3 regions of the Arthrobacter sp. 10T416 genome follow, and region 2 is predicted to be linked to each of the others. Evidence: predicted binding sites of a transcription regulator. Region 2 holds the regulator's gene; each other region holds the start of a gene.
What was found. The regulator LexA, encoded in region 2, represses DNA repair genes until DNA is damaged. The targets are predictions, from matches to a motif close to TCGAACANNTGTTCGA.
Positions count from the first base shown of each region.

Region 1: AC1DBE_RS00950 (LexA family protein) is a predicted target of LexA. The motif match lies at 3,955-3,970, and genes of this name have one in related genera.
Region 3: ruvA (Holliday junction branch migration protein RuvA) is a predicted target of LexA. The motif match lies at 1,698-1,713, and genes of this name have one in related genera.

Region 1 is NZ_JBFTHI010000001.1:200,783-207,783, reverse strand. Features, by position in the region: gene AC1DBE_RS00975 (DUF6457 domain-containing protein) at 1-62, opposite strand, end outside; gene AC1DBE_RS00970 (L-threonylcarbamoyladenylate synthase) at 171-791, shown strand; gene AC1DBE_RS00965 (hypothetical protein) at 821-1,699, opposite strand; gene AC1DBE_RS00960 (response regulator) at 1,789-2,445, opposite strand; gene AC1DBE_RS00955 (sensor histidine kinase) at 2,442-3,701, opposite strand; gene AC1DBE_RS00950 (LexA family protein) at 3,985-4,416, shown strand; gene AC1DBE_RS00945 (Y-family DNA polymerase) at 4,453-5,742, shown strand; gene AC1DBE_RS00940 (AfsR/SARP family transcriptional regulator) at 5,782-6,714, opposite strand.
Region 2 is NZ_JBFTHI010000016.1:44,663-51,663, forward strand. Features, by position in the region: gene priA (bifunctional 1-(5-phosphoribosyl)-5-((5-phosphoribosylamino)methylideneamino)imidazole-4-carboxamide isomerase/phosphoribosylanthranilate isomerase PriA) at 1-629, opposite strand, end outside; gene AC1DBE_RS14875 (hypothetical protein) at 680-838, opposite strand; gene hisH (imidazole glycerol phosphate synthase subunit HisH) at 839-1,612, opposite strand; gene hisB (imidazoleglycerol-phosphate dehydratase HisB) at 1,609-2,235, opposite strand; gene AC1DBE_RS14890 (histidinol-phosphate transaminase) at 2,304-3,422, opposite strand; gene AC1DBE_RS14895 (LysM peptidoglycan-binding domain-containing protein) at 3,556-3,948, opposite strand; gene lexA (transcriptional repressor LexA) at 4,366-5,115, shown strand; gene AC1DBE_RS14905 (ATP-dependent DNA helicase) at 5,199-7,001, opposite strand, start outside.
Region 3 is NZ_JBFTHI010000001.1:487,658-494,658, reverse strand. Features, by position in the region: gene pdxT (pyridoxal 5'-phosphate synthase glutaminase subunit PdxT) at 1-326, shown strand, start outside; gene AC1DBE_RS02225 (YebC/PmpR family DNA-binding transcriptional regulator) at 330-1,085, shown strand; gene ruvC (crossover junction endodeoxyribonuclease RuvC) at 1,082-1,660, shown strand; gene ruvA (Holliday junction branch migration protein RuvA) at 1,790-2,434, shown strand; gene ruvB (Holliday junction branch migration DNA helicase RuvB) at 2,427-3,548, shown strand; gene yajC (preprotein translocase subunit YajC) at 3,762-4,196, shown strand; gene secD (protein translocase subunit SecD) at 4,304-6,064, shown strand; gene secF (protein translocase subunit SecF) at 6,065-7,001, shown strand, end outside.

The DNA of each region.
Region 1 (7,001 bases), on a different contig from region 2:
GCCTGGATCAGCCGGGCGCTCCAGTGCCGCAGTGCACTGTCTTCATCTCGGGGCAAAGTCATCTGCAACTCCTCATCGTCGGTGCTCGGGCGGTTCGGTTGTCCCTCAAGGGTTAGCACCGATCCCGGCGAATGCGCAATGCGCCCCCTCCCCGGGCGTAAGCTCATGCCATGGCGAGATACTTCGATGTGCACCCCGAGGACCCCCAGCCGCGCTCCATCACCCAGGTGGTGGACATGGTGAAGTCCGGCGGCCTCATCGCCTACCCCACCGACTCCTGCTACGCCCTCGGAGCCCAGGTGGGCAACCGGGACGCCCTGGACCGCATCCGCGCCATCCGGCACCTGGATAACAAGCACCACTTCACCCTGGTGTGCAAAGATTTCGCCCAGCTCGGCCAGTTTGTCCAGATCGACAATGATGTGTTCCGCACGATCAAGGCCGTGACCCCGGGGAGCTACACCTTCATCCTTCCGGCCACCAAGGAAGTACCCAAGCGGCTGCTGCACCCGAAGAAGAAGACCGTCGGTGTGCGCATCCCGGACAACCGGGTGGTCCAGGCGCTGCTGGCCGAACTCGGTGAGCCCCTCCTCTCCAGCACCCTGCTGCTGCCGGATGAGGAAGAGCCGCTGACCCAGGGCTGGGAAATCAAGGAGAGGCTGGACCACGTGGTGGACGCCGTCATTGATTCCGGCGACTGCGGGGCGGAGCCGACGACGGTCATCGACTTCTCGAGCGGCGTGGCCGAGGTTGTCCGCCGCGGTATGGGCGACCCGTCCCGTTTCGAGTAGCCGCCGCATAGATCACGCGCGTTTGTCAGTCAGCGGGCGCTTGGGATGACGAGTTTCGCCGCGTTGGCGTCCGCGGTGCGGCGAATCTCTTTGACTTTCGCGATTTGCGGGGCCAGTTCCTGCATGCGGGTTGTGAGGTACTTGTCGAGGACTTTGTCCAGCGCGGCATGGAATCCCGTCTTGTCCCGGCAGACGGCGTCGGTCATGGCAATTCTGAACTCTTCCTGCCCTCCCGCGGCCGTTCCTTCCTCTGCGGCCTGCTGGGGGTCTGCAAAGGATGCGTAGGGAGTTTCTTTCATGCAGGCCGCCCAGTCGCTGATGGCTTTGGTGATTCCGGAGTCGCCGGAGGCGGACAAGCTGGCAGGAAGGACTGAGTTGTACGCGATGCCCGTGGCGAGCATGTAGTTTTCCGCGCTGCCGTAGATCTTTGTCATGGCTTCGCCACGGCATCCGGCGGCAGAGGTTCCGGTGGTGCCCACCCTGACCATTGAAGCTGAGTCCGCCGGACCGGTGAGTGCTTTGTTGAAGGCCGGATCTGCGAAGAGCTTGCCGTCCGCTGTGCCGGGAACCGGTTCGCGGGGTCCCTGGGGCAGGGTGCCGGCGTAACCGCTTGCCTTGGCGGCGTCGACCGTGAGCCGTTTGAATCCGATGGCTCCGTTGAGGTCCATCGTCATCGCGGCGCTGGGGGGCGTGTACGAGAAGCCGGCCTTGGCCATGCAGAGCTCGACGGCCTTCTGCACGCCCGTTTCGGCTATCGGATCTGTTGAGGCATAGGCCTCTGCCTGACGGATGATCCCCGGGATGGGCTCCGGTGATGCAGTGACCGACGCTGCAGGGGTGGCGGCCGCAGCCAGGGCGGCACCGGTGCCGAGTATCAGCACAGCAGCGCCGAAGACCTTTTTCTTCATGGTGGCTCCTTCGATTGTTTTGGGTAAAGCGGTGGCTACCTTCCCGGGATCGGGAAGACCGAATTGGGTGGACGATGCTGCTGCGCGGGCTAGTTGAGAACGTTGTTTTCGTACGCGAAGGCGACGAGCTGGATGCGGCTCTTCAGCTTGAGTTTTGCCAGGATGCTGCCGACGTGGGATTTTACGGTGGCTTCGCTGAGCACCAGTGCCGCCGCGATTTCCGCGTTGCTCAACCCCTTGGCAGCGTGGAGGAACACGTCGCGTTCCCTGCCGGAGAGGCCTGCCAGTGCCGCGTCGGTTCCTGTCGAAGGCGTGGTGTAGTCGCGCAAGAGCTCGTTGGTGAGGGCCGGCGCGATGACCGAGTGGCCCGAGTGGACCGTTCGGATGGCGGCCAGCAGGAAATCGGGCGTGGTGTCTTTCGTCAGGAACCCGGCGGCACCGGCCTGGATGGCCCGCACCACGGCTTCGTCGTGCTGGATGGTGGTGAGCACGATGATCTTCGGGGCATGGCCGCCCGGCGTTCCCAGTATGGTTCTGGTGGCTGTGATTCCGTCCATGACGGGCATCCGGATGTCCATAAGGAGCACATCCGGGCGTGCCGCCTGCGCGAGTTCGACCGCCGCTTCCCCGTTGGCGGCTTCGCCGACGAGGTCCATGTCCGGCTGACTGCGCAAGATCATCCTGAGTCCGGCGCTGAACAGTGGCTGGTCATCGGCCAGCGCAATCGTGATCGGTGCGGCCGTCATGGCTGGGCTCCTTCCAGGGAGCGGAGGCGGGACTTGCTGGTGGTGGTTTCCGGATGCTGGCTGGGTACTGCAACGGGGAGGGAAGCCAGCACCTCAAAGGTGTCCTCGCCCCGGACCGTTTCCACCCGTCCGCCAACGGTCGCTGCACGTGCCTTCATTCCTGCTATCCCGCGGCCGACGGGGGTCGACGTCGTCGTGCCTGGCTGATTGGTCCCAAAAAATGAGCGGACACGCAGCTCCAGGTTCGTCGCCGTCCAGAGCAGGTGCAGGTGCGCGCCCTGGCTACGGTCGCCATATTTGAAGGCGTTGGTGAGGCTCTCCTGCGCCAGCCGGTAGACGGTCAGTTGCTGGGCCGGGGTCATGTCCCGCGGCTGGCCCGTGGTTTCGGTGGTGACGGGCATTCCACTGGAACCCAAACGGTCGGCAAGATCGGCCAGGTCCTCAATCCTGTGCGTGGGTTGAGTGCCGAGGTCCGTCGAGAAGCCTTCGATGAGCCTCCGCGTTTCCACGAGCGCGGTCCTCGCTGATTCGGCGATGACTTGGGAGGCTTCTGCCACGGAGTCCGGTTCCGTGTGGTGGATGTATCGGATGCCGTCCGCCTGGGCCACGATCACCGTGAGTGAATGGGCCAGAACATCGTGCAATTCCCTGGCGATCCTGTTGCGTTCCTGTTCGACGGCAAGTTCGGTCGCCGTTTCCCGGAGCCGGCGTTCCGCCGCCAGCTGCGCCCGCCGGCTTCTTGAAACGTTGTTGACCGCGACGCCGACGGCCCACGCGGCGAGGTTCAGTGCGGCGAAGGCCCCGAAGATCAGGAAGGCGTAGGTGAGGGTGCGCAGCACTCCCCTGTCGTACAGCTGGTTGCCGAAGATGAAATTGATCCAGGTCTGGTCGGTGAACCAGTTGGCGGTGATGACGGCGGCGAACAAGACAGACGTTAGCGGGAGGACCCAGCGGTTCCTGCTCTTCCAGCCAACCACCGCGAAGAAGATCACCACCGGAACGACGGCATAACTCAGCACGCCGGACAGGAGGACCAGCGGCAGGATCTTGACACTCTGCAGGAGCAGCGCCCCCAGGACCAGCCCGAGGGCGGCGGCCGGCAAAATCTCCGCCACTGCAACGCCCGTGAGGAACGCCAACAGGAGGGCGCTTTTCTGGTCGAAATGGCGCTCCTCCAGGATGAAAAGCGCCCCCGCAAGAAGGACAGCCGCGGCAGGCGCCGCGAGAGGCCTCAGGGACCGGATCATTGTGAACATGCCTTCACCCTAAGCGGGCTCTTCCAGCGCCGGGCCCAACTGCGGGCGAGTTCCAACCGGATGATGAGCAAGTTCCACCTCACGGATGACTCATCAACTCCGCGGACGCCGCTGGCGGTTTCCCGGCGGCGCGATCGGGGGGGGTGGGGGGGACCTCGACGGACTTCGGCGCGTCGTGCCCCTGGTTCGCCGGGACCCGCGATTCCGATTCCGCAGGGCCGGTCAAATGTCGGCGCCCGGGGCTACACTTTATTCGAAGATATATTCGAATAAAGGGTGTGTTGTGAGCGTTGTTGTTGGTCCCCGCGTGATAGATGCGGGCGCGTCCTTGCTGTCGGTCCTGATCTCGCCGGTCGCTGTTGCGGCCGGATACCCGTCGCCGGCTCAGGACTACTTCGACGGCCGGATCGACCTCAATGARCACCTGATCAAGGACATCACCAGTACGTACGTCGTCCGGGTGTCGGGGGACTCGATGGAGGGGGCCGGAATCAGCGACGGCGATGAGTTGATCGTGAACCGGGCGCTGGCACCGCGTGACGGATGCGTCGTCGTCGCCGTCCTCGACGGCGAGCTCACGGTCAAGCGCCTCCGCATCACCGCCTCCGGCGTGGTGCTGCAGGCAGACAACCCGCGCTACCCGGACATCCGGGTCCCGGCCCTGTCCGACCTCGTCGTCTGGGGCGTCGCCACACGCTGCCTGCACCATGTCTGAACCTGAACGGGTGCCCGAGCAGGAAGGTTTGGTGTGATGATTGAACCCCGACCCAGCGGCAGCATCGCCCTCGTGGACGTGAACTGTTTTTATGCCAGCGCCGAACGCGCCTTCGACCCCTCCCTGGAGGGCCGGCCCGTCGTCGTCCTGTCCAACAACGACGGCTGCGCCGTCACCCGCTCCCCCGAAGCGAAGGCACTCGGCATCCCGCTGGGCGAACCGTGGTTTAAGCTCGCTCCGCGCGCCAAGGAGTGGGGGCTGGTGGCCAAGTCCAGCAACTATGAGCTCTACGGCGACATTAGCGCCCGGGTCATGGAACTCCTGGGGCGGTATTCGGCCTGGCTGGAGGTCTACAGCATCGATGAGGCATTCTTGGGAGTCACCGGCGGCCCCGCCGAGCTGCAACGCCTGGGGCAAGCGATGAAGACTGCCGTCCGCCGCAACGTCGGCGTCCCGGTCTGCGTCGGCATCGCCGGCACCAAGACGCTGGCCAAGCTGGCCAACAAGTGGGCCAAGCACAACCCGGCGTTCGACGGCGTCTGCCACTGGGAGGCCGTCCCGGCCGAGCGCCAGGCGCAGCTCATGGCGGACCTGTCCGTGATCGAGCTCTGGGGTGTGTCGACCCGCCTGACCAAACGCCTGAATGCGATGGGGATCCGGTCCGTTCTGGACCTGGCCCGGGCCGACCCCGTGACCATCAGGGACCGCTTCTCGGTGGTCCTCATGCGTACCGTCCTCGAGCTGCAGGGCACCCGGTGCATCCCGCTGGAGGAGGAGCGCGTCGGCCGCGACCAACTGATCTTCAGCCGATCGTTTGCCACCCCCGTAGGAAACCAGGCGGGAATGCGCCAGGTCCTGGGCCTCTACGCCCAGCAAGCCAGCGCCCGGCTCGCCAAGCACGGGTTGCAGGCAAAGCTGCTCACCGCTTTCGCCGCTACGTCCTACTACAACCCGCGGGACAGCTCCTATCCGTCGGTATGCGTCCCGCTCCCCATGCCCACGGCTGACCCGGTACTGCTGGCACGCGCGGCCTACGCCCTGCTCCCCCGGATCGGCGACGACATCAAGTACGCGCGGGCCGGGATCATGGTCACCGACCTGCGCCCCACTGCCAACCAGGCCCCGCTGGCCCTGTTCGAGAACCCGCACGAGGAACGCGGCATCGGACCCCTGGTGGAGGAGATCAGCCGCAGATACGGCCGGGGATCCATCGGCCTGGGTCACGGGGGCATCCGCGGCGGCCCCGACTGGACCATGAAGCGCGACATGTTGTCACCGCGCTACACAACGCACTGGGATGAACTCCCCGTGGTCCGGGCGGCCTGACGGTGGGTGCCGGCACCCGGACCCCGGCCACCGGCCACGTCACACCGCGGTCCGGACCCGCTGGAGGAAGGAATCCAGGATTCGTCCGGCGTTCTGGTGCAGCCGGTCATCGGTCCCCGCACCCTGCGACCCCGGGTTGTGCAGCCAGCCGCCAAGGAACAGCAGGGCCGACAGCACCTCGGAGAGCTCCGAATCGGCCTCGGCGTGCTGCCGCAAGAGCCGCAGATGCGCGGCCTGGAGGGCCGGTCCCGGCGGGCAGGCGAGGTCTCGGTCGAAGAGGCGGCGGCAGCGGTCGTAGGCGGAGAGACCCTCGGCGGGCAGGCCGGCGAGTTCGTAGGCCTCCACCAGCACCATCCAGGCCCGTTCGTTCAGGGGCTCGGACCGGATGGCCGCTTGTGCCCAGTTGATCGCCTCGTGGGGGCGCCTTAGCGCCGTTGCCGCCTCGGCAGCGGCGAGCATCGCGGCAACCCGTTCGGCATGCTGCCGCGCGCGGGCCTCGTCCGCCCAGTCAGCGACGAGCTCGAACCCCAGCAGTGGCTCGGCCGAGAGCGCCAGCGCCTCGACCAGCACCGGGTAGGCGTCTTCCGGGGCGGCCGTCGCCGCGGCATTGAGCAGGCAGCGGAAACGCATGAGGTCAAGGTCCACCAGGTGCGGATCCAGCAGATACCCGCTGTTGGCGGTCCGGAGCGGACCGGACTTGGTCTGCCCGGGCTGGATCGCCCGGCGGAGCCCGCTGATGTAGCTCTCCAGCGTCGCTACGGCCCCGTCGCTGGCGCTGGGTCCCCACAGGATCTCGATCAACTGCGTCTTTGAGACCGGGGTGCCGAGGTTCAGCAAGAGAATTTCGAGGATGTGGCGTGGTTTGCAGCCGCCGAGGTCCGCGGCTGTCAGCGCGACGCCGTCGCGCCGGATTTCCAGTGCTCCGAACAGCCGGACCGTTATGGCTGTATCTGCTCCCGGCAAGGTCTGCACGATGTTCTCCGATTCCCCAGGCAACGATTCAGAACGCGGCTCCACAAGTGTCGAGCTGAGGCCGAGAGAAACACCCCGGTGACCTTCAGTGCGGACTGAAACCCCACCAGCTTTCCGGCCTCTGCCAGCCACCGTGGCACGCGGACCAAGCGCCCAACAAGGCGGGGCAACTACCCGACTTTCGGGATGCCGAAAGTTGGGTACGGGCGGCAAACCAGTGAGTAAGCGCCCGCGAACACGGGCAGGTAATTTCTTTTTTGGCCCAAGTAGGGCCCGGCCCGAAGTGA
Region 2 (7,001 bases):
TCTTCGAGGCTGGAGATGCCGCCGGAGGCCACCACGGGCTTTCCTGTCTTCTCGACCATCTGGCGGAGCAGTTCAACGTTAGGCCCCTGGAGCGTGCCGTCCTTGGTGACGTCGGTGACGACGTAGCGGGCGCAGCCGGCGTCCTCCAGACGGCCTAGGACCTCCCAGAGGTCGCCGCCTTCCTTGGTCCAGCCGCGGCCGGCGAGGGTGGTGCCGCGGACGTCGAGGCCGACGGCGATCTTGTCGCCGAACCGCTCGATCACGCGTTCGGTCCACTCGGGGTTCTCGAGCGCCGCCGTGCCGAGATTGACCCGGGCCACCCCAAGCTCCAGCGCCTTTTCCAGGGACTCGTCGTCGCGCAGTCCGCCGGAGAGTTCCACCTTGATGTCGAGCCGGCCCACCACTTCGCGCAGGAGTTCCGCGTTCGAACCGCGGCCGAAGGCTGCGTCGAGGTCCACCAGGTGGACCCATTCGGCGCCCTGGTCCTGCCAGTTCAGCGCGGCTTCCAGCGGGGTCCCGTAGCTGGTTTCACTGCCGGCCTCGCCCTGGACAAGGCGCACGGCCTGGCCGTTTACGACGTCGACGGCGGGGAGCAGCTCAAGGACGGGCAGCGCGGTTTCGGTGGTCATCGGAGGGTCCTCACGGATTAGGGGTCAGGAATTCGTCGCTGCGGGGCCGGTTACTTGCCGGGCAGCGTCAGGAGGTAGGCGGCCAGGAGGGACATCGCGGCCAGGACGTAAAACACGATCTGCACCCAGAGCGGGCTCTTCTGCTGCCGGAAGGACAGGGCTCCGCCAACCAGCAGTCCGGCGAGGCCCATGAGGACCAGGGACCACATCTAGGCCGTTCCTTCCGGGGCGGGAACGGCCGGGGCGGTGGCCGGGGCCGGAACGGCGCGGGCGGCGCCGCGCAGGCTGTCCACCCAGTTGCGGAGCAGGCGCGCTCCGGCGTCGCCGGACTTTTCCGGGTGGAACTGCGTGGCGCAGAGCGGGCCGTTTTCCACGGCGGCGATGAAGGGTGCCCCGTGTTCGGACCACGTGACCAGCGGGGCAGCCATCCGCGGCTGGATCACGTCGAAGTCCCAGTGCTGCACACCGTAGGAGTGGACGAAGTAGAAGCGTTCGTTTTCGACGCCGGCGAAGAGGCGTGACCCTTCCGGCACCGTGACGGTGTTCCAGCCCATGTGCGGCACCACTTCGGCCGGCAGGAGCTCGACCTTGCCCGGCCACTCCCCCATCCCCTCGGCGACGGTACCGTGTTCCACCCCGGCCTCGAAGAGCACCTGGAGGCCGACGCAGATCGCGAGTACGGGCCGGCCGCCGGCAACGCGGCGCCCGATCATCCGGACGGCGTCTACGGCTTTGAGTTCCTTCATCACGGTTTCGAAGGCCCCCACGCCGGGGACCACCAGCCCGTCAGCGTTCAGCACGTCCTCGGCCTTGGCGCTGAGGATGACCTCGGCCCCGGCGCGTTCGAGGGCGCGGACGGCCGACCGGACGTTCCCGGAGCCGTAGTCCAGCACCGTGACGGTGGGCTTGCCTGCGGGCGAGGCCGGCTTCCGGTCCCCGTCCGGGTTGATGATGGCCCCGTCGCGGAGCACTTTTCCGGTCACAGCGCGCCCTTGGTGGAGGGAATGCCTTCGACGCGGGGGTCAGGTTCGACGGCGGCGCGCAACGCCCGGGCGAACGCCTTGAACTGGGCTTCGACGATGTGGTGCGGGTCGCGGCCGGCGGTGACGTTCATGTGCAGGCAGATGCCGGCGTGCAGGGTGATGGCTTCGAAGACGTGACGGGTCAGCGAGCCGGTGAAGTGGCCGCCGATGAGGTGGTACTCCTGGCCGGCCGGTTCGCCGGCGTGGACCAGGTAGGGGCGGCCGGAGACGTCGACGACGGCCTGGGCGAGGGCCTCATCGAGCGGCACGGTGGCCTCCCCGAAGCGCCGGATCCCGGCCTTGTTGCCCAGCGCGGTCCGCAGGACTTCGCCGAAGGTGATCGCCACGTCCTCGACGGTGTGGTGGACGTCGATGTGGGTGTCGCCGGTGGCTTTGACCGTCATGTCGATCAGGGAGTGCTTGCTGAGCGCCGTCAGCATGTGGTCGTAGAACGGCACGGAGGTACTGATGTCCGATACACCGGTGCCGTCGAGGTCGATCTCGACCAGGACGGACGACTCGCTGGTGGTCCGCTCCAGGCGTGCGGTCCGGGCCTGGGCCGCGGCTGCTCCGGGGTTGTTCATGTGGGTGTCCTTTGGATGAAGGCGGCGCCCCGGCGAACAGGGCGGTGTGCGTGGGTCCTGGGTTAAGTCTAGGCGGACGGTGCTTGGCGGCCGGTCAGGATCTGTTCGAGGGCCTGCAGAAACGCTGTGGTTTCCGTCTCAGTGCCGGCTGTCACCCGCAGATGTCCCGGAATGCCGACGTCGCGAATGAGCACCCCGGCGTCCAGCAGCCCCTGCCAGACCTCGTGCGGGTTATCCAGGCCCCCGAAGAAGACGTAGTTCGAGTCCGAGGCGGCGGGTTTGAGGCCCATCCGGATCAGTTCGGAGACGATCCTGTCCCGCTGGCGTTTGATGTCCTCGACGTCGGCCATCAGCGCCACGCGGTGGTGCAGGGCGGCCAGGGCCGTTGCCTGGGTGATGGCGGAGAGGTGGTACGGCAGCCGCACGAGGCGGAGGGCGTCCGTGACCTCCGGGGCGGCCGCCATATAGCCGAGCCGTGCGCCGGCGAGGGCGAAGGCCTTGCTCATGGTGCGGGACACGATCAGCCGCTCGCGGCCGGGCAGCAGGGTCAGTGCGCTGGGTGTGCCGTCGTGGGCGAACTCGTGGTACGCCTCGTCGACGATCACGATGGTCTGGCTTTCCTGGCCCGCCTCATAGACGGCCTCCACAACATCCAGGCCCAGGCCTGTCCCGGTGGGGTTGTTCGGCGAGCAGAGGAAGACCACGCTGGGCTTCAGTTCGCGGACCTGCCGGGCTGCCGATTCCGCGCTGAGGCCGTAGTCCTCGGCGCGGACTCCCACGATGTATTCGGTGTCCGTCCCCGCGGCCAGTAGCGGGTACATGGAGTACGTGGGAGGGAAGCCGAGGGCGGTGCGCCCCGGGCCGCCGAAGGCCTGGAGGATCTGCTGGAGCACTTCGTTGGACCCGTTGGCGGCCCAGATGTTGTCCGCTTCGAGGCCGTGGCCCAGATACTCGGCGAGGGCCTCGCGGAGTTCGGTGAACTCGCGGTCCGGGTAGCGGTTCAGCCCCGCGGCGGCCTCGGTCACGGCCTCGGCGATGGCGGCGCGGACGTCGGCCGGGACCCCGTGCGTGTTCTCGTTGACGTTCAGCAGGATGGGCACGTCCAGCTGGGGTGCGCCGTAGGGGCGCAGGCCCCGCAGGTTTGTGCGGAGGGGCAGTCGGTTGAGTCGCTCTAGCTGGTCAGTCACCCGCCCAGTTTAAGTGAGACCCGGGCCCGCCCCGAAACTGTGACCCCGGAATGCCCGCCCCGTAAGGGCTGCCGGGGTTCACCAGGGGCGTTCACTCACACGCCGGCTGGTCATTCGCCGGCGGGGGCCCTGCCTACTTGGAGGGGACGAAGAGCTGCTGGCCGGGCATCACGCGGGCGGCGCCGAGGTTGTTGAGCTGGACAATGTCGGCCACGACGTCGCGGGGATCGCGTTCCGGTGCCACGGCGCCGGCGATCGCCCAGAGGGATTCGCCCGGCTGGACGGTGACGGTGACCGCGGGAGTCACCGAGAGCTCCGCGGCGGAGTCGGCCGCTTTGGCGGGGGCGTTGAGGAAACCGGCGAGAGACAGGACCAGGACAGCCAGGACGATCAGCGGCAGGCCGATGAAGACGAACCGTCCCCGGCGGGTCAGCCGCAGGGGCGCCTGGCGTGCTGCCGCTTGGGGCACGGCCGTGCGGGACTTGATGGTGCCGAACGAACCGGACATAACGCTTACTGCTGACATAACTAAGCCCTCCTGGACCTCTCTGTGCCGCCCGGCGTACTCCATGTACCCGCCGCCAACCGGCCGAACCATCGAACGCGTGACCTTTATAGGCGAACCTGCGACTGCGAAACTTAGAACACAGAATCGAAACCTGCATTCGGTTCCCGTCGACAGGTTTCGAACACATATTCGAACTCTGCTTGTTCTGTTTTAGCACCTATGAACGAACATTGTCGAGACTCGCTAGAACAAATGTTTGAAAAACATGGTGTGCTGGCCTACTTTTGAATCACGGAACAACCGCTGGTGAGTTCACCTGCGGTTGGACAGTTCAAGTTCAACAACGGGGTCTGACATTTTTAGGCCCCGGGGGTTTTCAGGCCACAGCGGCCCGGCGGCAAGGTCCGCAGGGCGGAACGGAAAGGCATGGCGAATATGGCAGCACAAGCCGCCGGCGGGAGGGCTACCCAACGGAGCCCGCAGACCGGTCGGGCGCCGAAGAGCCTTACCGTCCGGCAGAAGAAGATCCTGGAGACGATCCAGCGTTCGGTCACGGACAACGGCTACCCGCCGTCCATGCGCGAAATCGGTGACACCGTGGGGCTCGCCAGCCTCTCCAGCGTCACCCACCAGCTCTCACAGCTGGAAAAGCTCGGCTACCTGCGGCGGGACCCCAAGCGGCCCCGTGCCATGGAAGTCCTGATGCCGCTAACCCTGGACGGCGGCGCCACCCCCATCTCCGGCGTCGAGAAGTCCAGCGGTCTGCGGGCCGTGGGCGGCCTCGCCGTCTCGGAACTGGCCAGCGCCACGGACACCGCGATGGTGCCGTTCGTGGGCCGGATTGCCGCCGGCGGCCCGATCCTGGCCGATCAGGTCGTGGAAGACGTTATGCCGCTGCCACGCCAGCTGGTGGGCCACGGCGAGTTGTTTATGCTCAAGGTGGCGGGGGATTCGATGATCGACGCCGCCATCTGCGACGGTGACTGGGTGGTGGTCCGCCGCCAGAACGACGCCGTCAATGGTGACATCGTGGCCGCGCTGCTCGACGACGAGGCCACCGTCAAGACGTTCCGCCAGCGCGACGGCCACACCTGGCTGCTCCCCCAGAACACCCAGTACGAACCGATCCTCGGCGATCACGCCGTCATCATGGGCAAGGTCGTGTCCGTACTGCGCTCCCTCTAACCGGGAACCACCAAGCACCAACTCAGCAGGCCCCGTCCGATGTTCCGGACGGGGCCTGTGGCGTTGGGGCAGAAGTTTCCGGCCTATCCGGCGGCCGGGGCCTTGGCCAAGCGGTCGAGGGCGGCCAGCGCCACGGCCGGATCCGTGGTGGGCCAGAACGGTGGCAGCGCCGCGCGCAGGAAGCCGCCGTAGCGCTCGGTGGACAGCCGGGAATCGAGTACGGCCACCACGCCCTTGTCCGACGTCGAACGGATCAGCCGGCCGGCGCCCTGCGCCAGGCGGATGGCCGCGTGGGTCGCAGAGACACTCATAAAACCGTTGCCGCCCGACTGTGCCACGGCCCGGGAGCGGGCGGTCATCAGGGGATCGTCGGGCCGTGGGAACGGGATCCTGTCGATGACCACGAGGCGGCAGGAATTACCCGGTACGTCAACGCCCTGCCACAGCGACATTGTCCCGAACAGGCAGGTGTCCGGCTCGTCCGCGAACTGCTTGACCAGCGCCGTCATGGTCGATTCGCCCTGGCAGAGGATGCTCAGGCCCAACCTGGGCCGCATCGCCTCGGCGGCCTCCTCGGCAGCACGCCGGGAGGAGAAGAGGCACAGTGCCCCGCCGTTCGAGGCGCGGATCAGCTTCTCGAGTTCGTCGAGGGCCTCCGGGGAGGTACCGCGGCCCGGTTTGGGCAGGTGCTTGGCGACGTACAGGATGCCTTGTTTTGGATATTCAAACGGGGAACCGACGTCGACGCCGGTCCAGCTGGGCGCCCCGGGCCCCACCAGTCCCAGTCCCCCGGCTGCGGGCTCGAACGCCGCTCCGATGGCGAGGGTCGCCGAGGTCAGAACGACTGTGTGGTCCGCGAACAGCCCTTCGCGCAGCCGCCCGGCGACGCTGAGCGGGGCGATGTTGACCAGGGCCGGCGCGGAGTCATCCGGCTGTGAGTAACCCTGCTGCGGGTCAAAGCTGCTGTTGCGCGAAAACCAGACCACCTCGCGGTTTTCCTTGGCGGCCAGGAGCCGTTCGCACAGCTCCAGGATCACCATCAGGCGGGAGCGGGTGAGCTGCCGGCCGCCGTCGGCCGGGGTGGCGCTATCCCCCTTGGAGTCGGAGAGCGCGGCGCGGCAGGCGTCGCGGAGCTGGTCAACACAGTCCAGCTGTTCGCTGTTCAGGCCGTTCGGCATCAGCCCGCTTGGGACACCTTCGATGGCGAGTTCGAGGTTGGCGGCGGCGGTGTTGAGCGCATCCACGGTGATCCCGGTGTGCTTACGGGCACCGGATGCCGCGGCGTGCACCATCGCGACGGACAGTTGCCCGGACACGGCGCCCGTGACGCGGTCCTGGAGCTCGTGCGCCTCGTCCACCACAACGACGTCGTATTCGGGCAGCACCGCGAGGCCCTCGAAGGCGCTGACGGCGAGCATGGCGTGGTTGGTGACCACGACGTCGGCGTCGGCGGCGTTCTGCCGGGCGAGTTCACTGAAGCACTCGGCGGCGAGGGGGCATTTCTGCGCCCCCAGGCATTCCATCGAGGTGACGGACACCTGGCGCCAGGCGCGGTCGGTGACGCCCGGCATCAGCTCGTCACGGTCGCCCGTCTGGGTCTCCTCGGCCCACTCCCGGAGCCTGACCACTTCCTTGCCCAGCTGGGACGAGGGCCCGCCCATGGCCGCGGCGAAATGCGGCACGGAGGTGTCCTCGCCGAGGGAGAAAAGCTGCCCCTCGGCGGGCTCCTCGGACGGGAAGCCGCCCTCGAGCTTGTGGCGGCAGACGTAGTTGGCGCGGCCCTTCACCAGGGCGACTTTCACCGGCCGCTCCAGGGCCGGCGTAATGGTTTTCAGGAGACGAGGGAGGTCCCTGCCCACGATCTGGGTTTGCAGCGCGAGGGTGGC
Region 3 (7,001 bases), on a different contig from region 2:
GCCGCAACGCCTTTGGCCGGCAGCGCGAGTCCTTCGAAACCGACCTTGAATTTGCGGGGCTGGAGTTCAGCGCCGACGAATCCGGCGTGGCCCCCGTGCACGCCGTCTTCATCCGCGGCCCCTGGGTGGAGCGCGTCGGCCCCGCCGTCGAAGTTCTAGCGAAGGTGGAACCGTCGAAGGCCGGCCACCCGGAATCCCTCGACGGGACAGCTAGAATTGTTGCAGTGCGTTCCGGCAAGCTGCTGGCCACCTCCTTCCACCCGGAAGTGACGGGGGAGAAGCGCGTGCATGAACTGTTTATTCGAATGATCAGAGGAGAAGCGTAAAGCATGTCAGGCCACTCCAAATGGGCGACGACCAAGCACAAAAAGGCCATCCTTGACAGCCGCAGGGCCAAGTCGTTCGCCAAGCTGATCAAGAACATCGAAGTTGCCGCGCGGATGGGCGGACCGGACCTCTCCGGCAACCCCGGCCTCGAACTCGCCGTCACCAAAGCCAAAAAAACCTCGGTTCCGGCTGACAACATCGACCGCGCCATCAAGCGCGGCGCCGGACTCACCGGCGAGGTAGTCGACTACACCGAAATCATGTACGAGTGCCGCGGGCCCCAGGGCTCGGCCCTGCTCATCGAGTGCCTCACGGACAATAAGAACCGCGCGGCCTCCGAGGTCCGCCTGGCCATCTCCCGCAACGGCGGCACCATCGCCGATCCCGGGTCGGTCAGTTACCTGTTTTCCCGCAAGGGTGTTGTGTCGCTGCCGAAGAACGGCCTGACCGAAGACGACGTCCTGATGGCCGTCCTCGAGGCCGGCGCCGAGGAAGTCAAGGACAACGGCGAGACCTTTGAAATCCACTCCGAGCCGACCGACCTGCAGGCCATCCGCGATGCGCTGAAGGAAGCCGGGATCGAGTACGACACCGATGAGGCCGAATTCGTGCCCTCGATGCAGGTGCCGCTGGACCTGGACGCCGCCAAGAAGTTCATGAAGCTGGTGGACGCACTGGAAGAGCTCGACGACGTGCAGAACGTCTACAGCAACGCCGACCTCAGCGACGAAGTACAGGCAGCGCTGGAAGCCGAGTGACCCTCCGCGTCCTCGGCGTCGATCCGGGCCTGACCCGCTGCGGCATCGGCGTCGTGGACGTGGAAAAGAACCGCCGGGCCACGATGGTGGCCTTCGGCGTCGTTGGCACGTCCCCGGACGAGAGCCTGGACCAGCGTCTTCTGGTGATCGCCACGTCCATCGACGAATGGCTGGATAAGCACGAGCCGCACGTCCTCGCCGTCGAACGGGTGTTTTCCCAGCTCAACGTCAGCACCGTGATGGGCGTTGCGCAGGCGTCCGGGGTGGTGATCGCCGCGGCGGCGCGCCGGGGCATCCCGGTGGCGCTGCACACGCCGTCGGAAGTCAAAGCGGCAGTGACCGGCAGCGGCACATCCAACAAGGACGCCGTCACCAAACTCGTCACCAAGATCCTCCGGCTGGACGCCCCGCCGCGGCCCGCAGACGCCGCCGACGCACTGGCACTGGCCATCACGCACGCGTGGCGGGCCGGCAGCGGTGCGGCGGTAGCCACGACGGGCCCCGGAAGCCAGTCGCTGACCCCCGCCCAGCGCGCCTGGGCAGCGGCGGAAGCCAAAGCGCGCCGGGCGCGGTGAATGTCCCGCCGTCCCGACGCACTGCTTGGTAGGGTATTCGTAGATATGTTCGGATAGCGGGTCCGGCCGGTAAACACTGGCTGAACCAGCACCAGCCGGAAGTTCGGCTAAAAACCCAGGAGCCAGGCCTTGATCAGTTTTCTCCGCGGAACCGTAGCGCACGTTGGCCTGTCCTCGGCAGTGATCGACCTCAACGGCGCCGGCATGAGCGTCAACGCCACGCCGCAAACCCTCAGCAAACTCCGGGTCGGCGAGGAAGGCAAGCTGTTTACCTCCCTGATCGTCCGGGAAGACTCGCTGACCCTCTTCGGCTTTGGCAGTGACGACGAACGTGAGGTCTTTGATGTCCTGCTCAGTGTGAGCGGCGTCGGTCCCCGGCTGGCCCTGGCCGTCCTCGCCGTCCACGAACCCGAGGCGATCCGCGTCGCCGCGCATTCAGGGGACGGCAAGGCCTTCACCAAGGTGCCCGGCATTGGCCCCAAGGTCGCGGGCCGGATTGTGCTGGAACTCGCCGGCAAGCTGGTGCCGCACGGCACGCCGGGCGCGGCTGTGCCGTCCGTCTCCGCAGAAAGTGTGTGGAAGCCCCAGGTGGTGGCGGCCATGACCAGCCTGGGCTGGTCCGAAAAGGACGCCACCGCCAGCATCGACAAGTCGCTGGCGGATTCGCCCGAACTCGCCGAGCAGGGAAACGTCGCAGAGATCCTTCGCGCCACCCTGCGCTGGCTCGGCCAGGATGGCGCCCGTGCCGGGAACCGGGTAGGCGCGCGTGGCTGAGCCATCCATCGTCGGCGGGGGAGAGGAACCCGAGGAGCGCGCCATCGAGGCGGCCCTCCGGCCCAAGAACCTGCACGACTTCGTCGGACAGCACCGGGTCCGCAAGCAGCTCTCCCTGGTGCTTGAAGCGTCGCGGATGCGCGGCCGCAGTGCCGACCACGTGCTGCTCTCCGGGCCTCCCGGCCTGGGTAAAACAACGCTGTCCATGATCATCGCCGCAGAGATGAATGCCCCGCTGCGGATCAGCAGCGGCCCGGCGATTCAGCACGCCGGCGACCTCGCTGCGATCCTGTCGTCCCTGTCTGAAGGGGAGGTCCTGTTCCTCGACGAGATCCACCGGATGTCCCGCCCGGCCGAGGAAATGCTGTACATGGCCATGGAGGACTTCCGCGTCGACATCGTCGTCGGGAAGGGTGCCGGCGCCACGGCCATTCCGCTGGAACTGCCGCCCTTTACCCTGGTGGGCGCCACCACCCGCGCCGGCCTGCTCCCGGGGCCGCTGCGGGACAGGTTCGGCTTTACCGGGCACCTGGAGTTCTACTCCGTCGAGGAACTCGAACTGGTGCTCCGGCGTTCGGCCGGCCTGCTGGACCTGAAGGTGAACTCCGCAGGTTTCAGCGAGATCGCCGGCCGGTCCCGGGGCACACCCCGCATCGCCAACCGCCTTCTGCGCCGCGTCCGGGACTGGGCGCTGGTGCACGGTGTCGACCAGATTGACGCCCGTTCCGCCTCCGCAGCCCTGGACATGTACGAGGTCGACAAGCGCGGCCTGGACCGCCTGGACCGGGCAGTGCTTGAGGCGCTGATCACCAAGTTCGGCGGTGGCCCGGTGGGGCTGTCCACCCTGGCGATCGCCGTTGGCGAAGAAACCGAAACCGTGGAAACCGTCGCCGAGCCCTACCTCGTCCGCGAGGGCCTGCTGGGCCGGACGCCACGGGGCCGGATCGCGCTGGCGCCGGCATGGACCCATCTTGGATTCGCTGTCCCCGCCGGTGTCTTCGGGCAGGACCCGCTGGACCTGTTCCAGGCCGGCGAGCCGGACAGCGGGCCGGCCGGAAGCGGGGAGTACGCTGCGCCCGCCGCGGACCCGGAATGGATCCGTAATAGTCAATAGCACTCGCTMGTGACCTTTTCCCTTTAGACTGGTATGACGCTCGGCACGTTCGGGCCTTCGTTTCCGTGTGCGGCTACCACTAGCCGCTGCTGGCAGGGCATGGTCTTTCTGCCCCGCCAACTGCCGGGTCCCTACCGGGCGGTTCCGGAACGAGGCGGACGTTGCTGTGAAACCAGCTTGCAAGTACAGAACGGAACTTTCCCCTTGGATCCAATGACAATTCTCCTGTTCGTCATGCTCGGCGTGTTCGTCTTTATGATGTTCCGCCGCAACAAGAAGACGCAGCAGCAGCAGGCGGAGCTCCAGTCGAAGTTCAGCCCCGGTGTTGAGGTAATGACCAGCTTTGGCCTCTTCGGCCGCATCGTCCAGATCGACGACGCCGAGAACAAGGTTGTCCTGGAGCTCTCCCCGGGCAACACCGCCACCGTGCACCGCCAGGCCGTGACCAAGGTCGTCGAGCCGGTAGTTGCTGCCGAGGAGCCCACGGTCGTTCCCGACGACGCTTCCTCGCTGACCCACGAGCCCGCCGAGACCGTGAGCCCGGTTGACAACGTCGACGGCGCCGCCGTCGCCGGCGACCCGCTCCGCAACGAAACGCCGGATGAAACCCTGCGCCGCCTCAACGACGAAGGCAAAAAAGACAGCTAGTCTGCCTCCTGAGCTAACCCGCGGCGCTACGGTGCGCGGGCATCCGCCGGTGCAGGCCTGAGAGCCCGCACCGGCGGTTTCCTCCGTAAACAATAGAAAGATCGACAATGGCACGAACTGGCCCCAAAAACTCAGCCCTCCGGGTGCTGGTCTGGCTTGGCGTTATTCTCGCCGTCTTGACTGCCGTCCTGGCCGGCGGCAACATCGCCGGGCAGGCGAGCTGGGCTCCGAAGCTGGCCCTGGACCTTGAAGGCGGCACCCAGATGATCCTGGCGCCCAAGGTGGAGGGCGGTTCTGGCATCAACGAAGAACAGCTCAACCAGGCCGTCGCGATCATCCGCCAGCGTGTTGACGGTTCCGGCGTCGCCGAAGCCGAGATCAGCACCCAGTCCGGCCGCAACGTGGTGGTCAGCCTTCCGGGTACCCCGTCGAAGGAAACCCGTGCCTTGATCCAGGCCTCGGCCGATATGAACTTCCGTCCGGTGATCCAGGCCGGGGCCGGAGCAGCCGTTCCGGTCGCCTCCCGTACCCCGGCGAACAAGCTGCCCAAACCTACCGCGGCCCCCGCGAACAGCAGCGACGAGAACTGGATAACCGCCGACGTCTACAAAAAGTACGAGGCGCTGGACTGCGACAACCCCTCCCAGGAAAAGCAGGAGCGCTCCGACCCTGCCAAGCCCCTGGTCACCTGCGAACCGGCTGCCGATGGCAGGCCCGCGGTGAAGTACATCCTGGGTCCGGTTGAGGTTAAGGGATCCAACATCAAGACCTCGTCCTTCCAGCTCCAGCGCGGCGCCCAGGGTGCCGTCACTAACGAGTGGGCCGTCGACATCCAGTTCGATGAGCAGGGCACCGCGAAGTTCAAGACAATCACCGAGCGCCTGAACAAGTTCTACGTCGCCGCCGGCGGCACCACGGGTTCGGACCCGAAGGCCCAGTTCGCCATCGTCCTGGACGACCGCGTCATCTCAGCACCGCGGTCCCAGGCGGTCATCACCGACGGCCGCCCGCAGATCACGGGCAACTTCACGGAGCAGTCGGCCAAGGCCCTGTCGGACCAGTTGCGCTTCGGCGCCCTGCCGATCAGCTTCGAGATCCAGAGCGACCAGCAGATTTCCGCCACCCTCGGCGGGGAGCAGCTGCGTATGGGTATGCTGGCCGGCCTGATCGGCCTGCTGCTGGTGGTTGTCTACTCCCTGTTCCAGTACCGTGCCCTGGGCCTTGTCACCGTTGCGTCCCTGGTGGTCGCCGGTGCCCTGACCTACCTCGCCATCGCCATCCTCGGCTGGACCGAAAACTACCGCCTGTCGCTGGCAGGCGTGGCCGGTATCATCGTGGCCATCGGCCAGACGGCGGACTCGTTCATCGTCTACTTCGAACGTATCCGTGACGAACTGCGCGAAGGCCGGGGCCTGGTTTCCGCCGTCGAGAACGGCTGGAAGCGGGCCAAGCGGACTGTGCTTGCCTCGAAGGCCGTCAACCTGCTCGCAGCCCTCGTGCTCTACTTCGTGGCGGTCGGCAACGTCCGAGGCTTCGCCTTCACCCTGGGCCTGACCGCCATTGCCGACCTGATCGTGGTCTTTATGTTCACGCACCCGACGCTGCAGGTCCTGGCCCGCACCAAGTTCTTTGGCGAAGGCCACAAGTTCTCCGGCCTCGACCCGAAGCGCCTCGGCGCAGTGCCACTGTACCGCGGCGCCGGCCGGATCCGCACACCGGATGACAAGCCGGTGGCGACTCCGCGCGCCAAGAACACCGGTGCCACGGCCGAAGCCGAACGCCGTATGACAATTGCAGAACGACGCCTCGCCGAAAGGCAGGACCAGCTCGCCGGGTCCGCCAAGAGTGCGTCCAAGGAGGGCAAGTAAATGGCAAGCTTCGCCACATTCGGTAACGAGCTTTACACCGGCAAGCGTTCGTACGACTTCGTCGGTTCCAAGAAGATCTGGTTCCTCATCGCCCTGGTCGGCGTCGCGCTGTCCATCCTGCTGCCGGTCGCCAAGGGCGGCTTCAACCTCGGCATCGAGTTCCGCGGCGGCTCGGAATTCACGGTCTCCAACGTCAAGGACCGCGACGCCGGGCTCGGCGAAAAGGCTGTCCAGCAGGTCGTTGCCGGCAGCCTCCCGCGGGTTGCCAACGTCGCCGGCAACACAATGCGGATCCAGACGGACAAGCTCAACGACGACGAGGTCCTCAAGGTCAAGGACGGCCTGACCAAGGCCTACGGCGTGACCGACAACGAGGTGACCTCCACGTTCGTGGGTCCCACCTGGGGCGCCGACGTGACCAAGCAGGCGCTGTTGGGCCTCGCGGTCTTCGTTGGCCTCGCCGCAGTCCTGATGGCCCTGTATTTCCGGACCTGGAAGATGTCGCTCTCGGCCCTGGCGGGTATGGCCGTGACCATGTTCATCACGGCCGGCATCTATTCGCTGAGTGATTTCGAAGTGACCCCCTCGGCCATCATCGGGTTCCTGACCGTGCTCAGCTACTCGCTGTACGACACCGTGGTGGTCTTCGACAAGATCCGCGAAAACACCGCCGACCTGCAGGCCTCCACCCGGCGCACGTTCGCCGAGGAGGTCAACCTCGCCGTCAACCAGACCCTGGTCCGTTCCATCAACACCATGATGGTGGCCATCCTTCCGGTCGGCGCCATCCTCTTCATCGGTGCGGGACTCTTGGGCGCGGGAACACTGCGGGACCTCTCCCTGGCCCTGTTCGTCGGTATCCTGATCGGCACCGCGGCGACCATCTTCGTCGCCGCCCCGCTCTATGCCTGGCTGCGCCAGGGCGAGCCGGACCTGG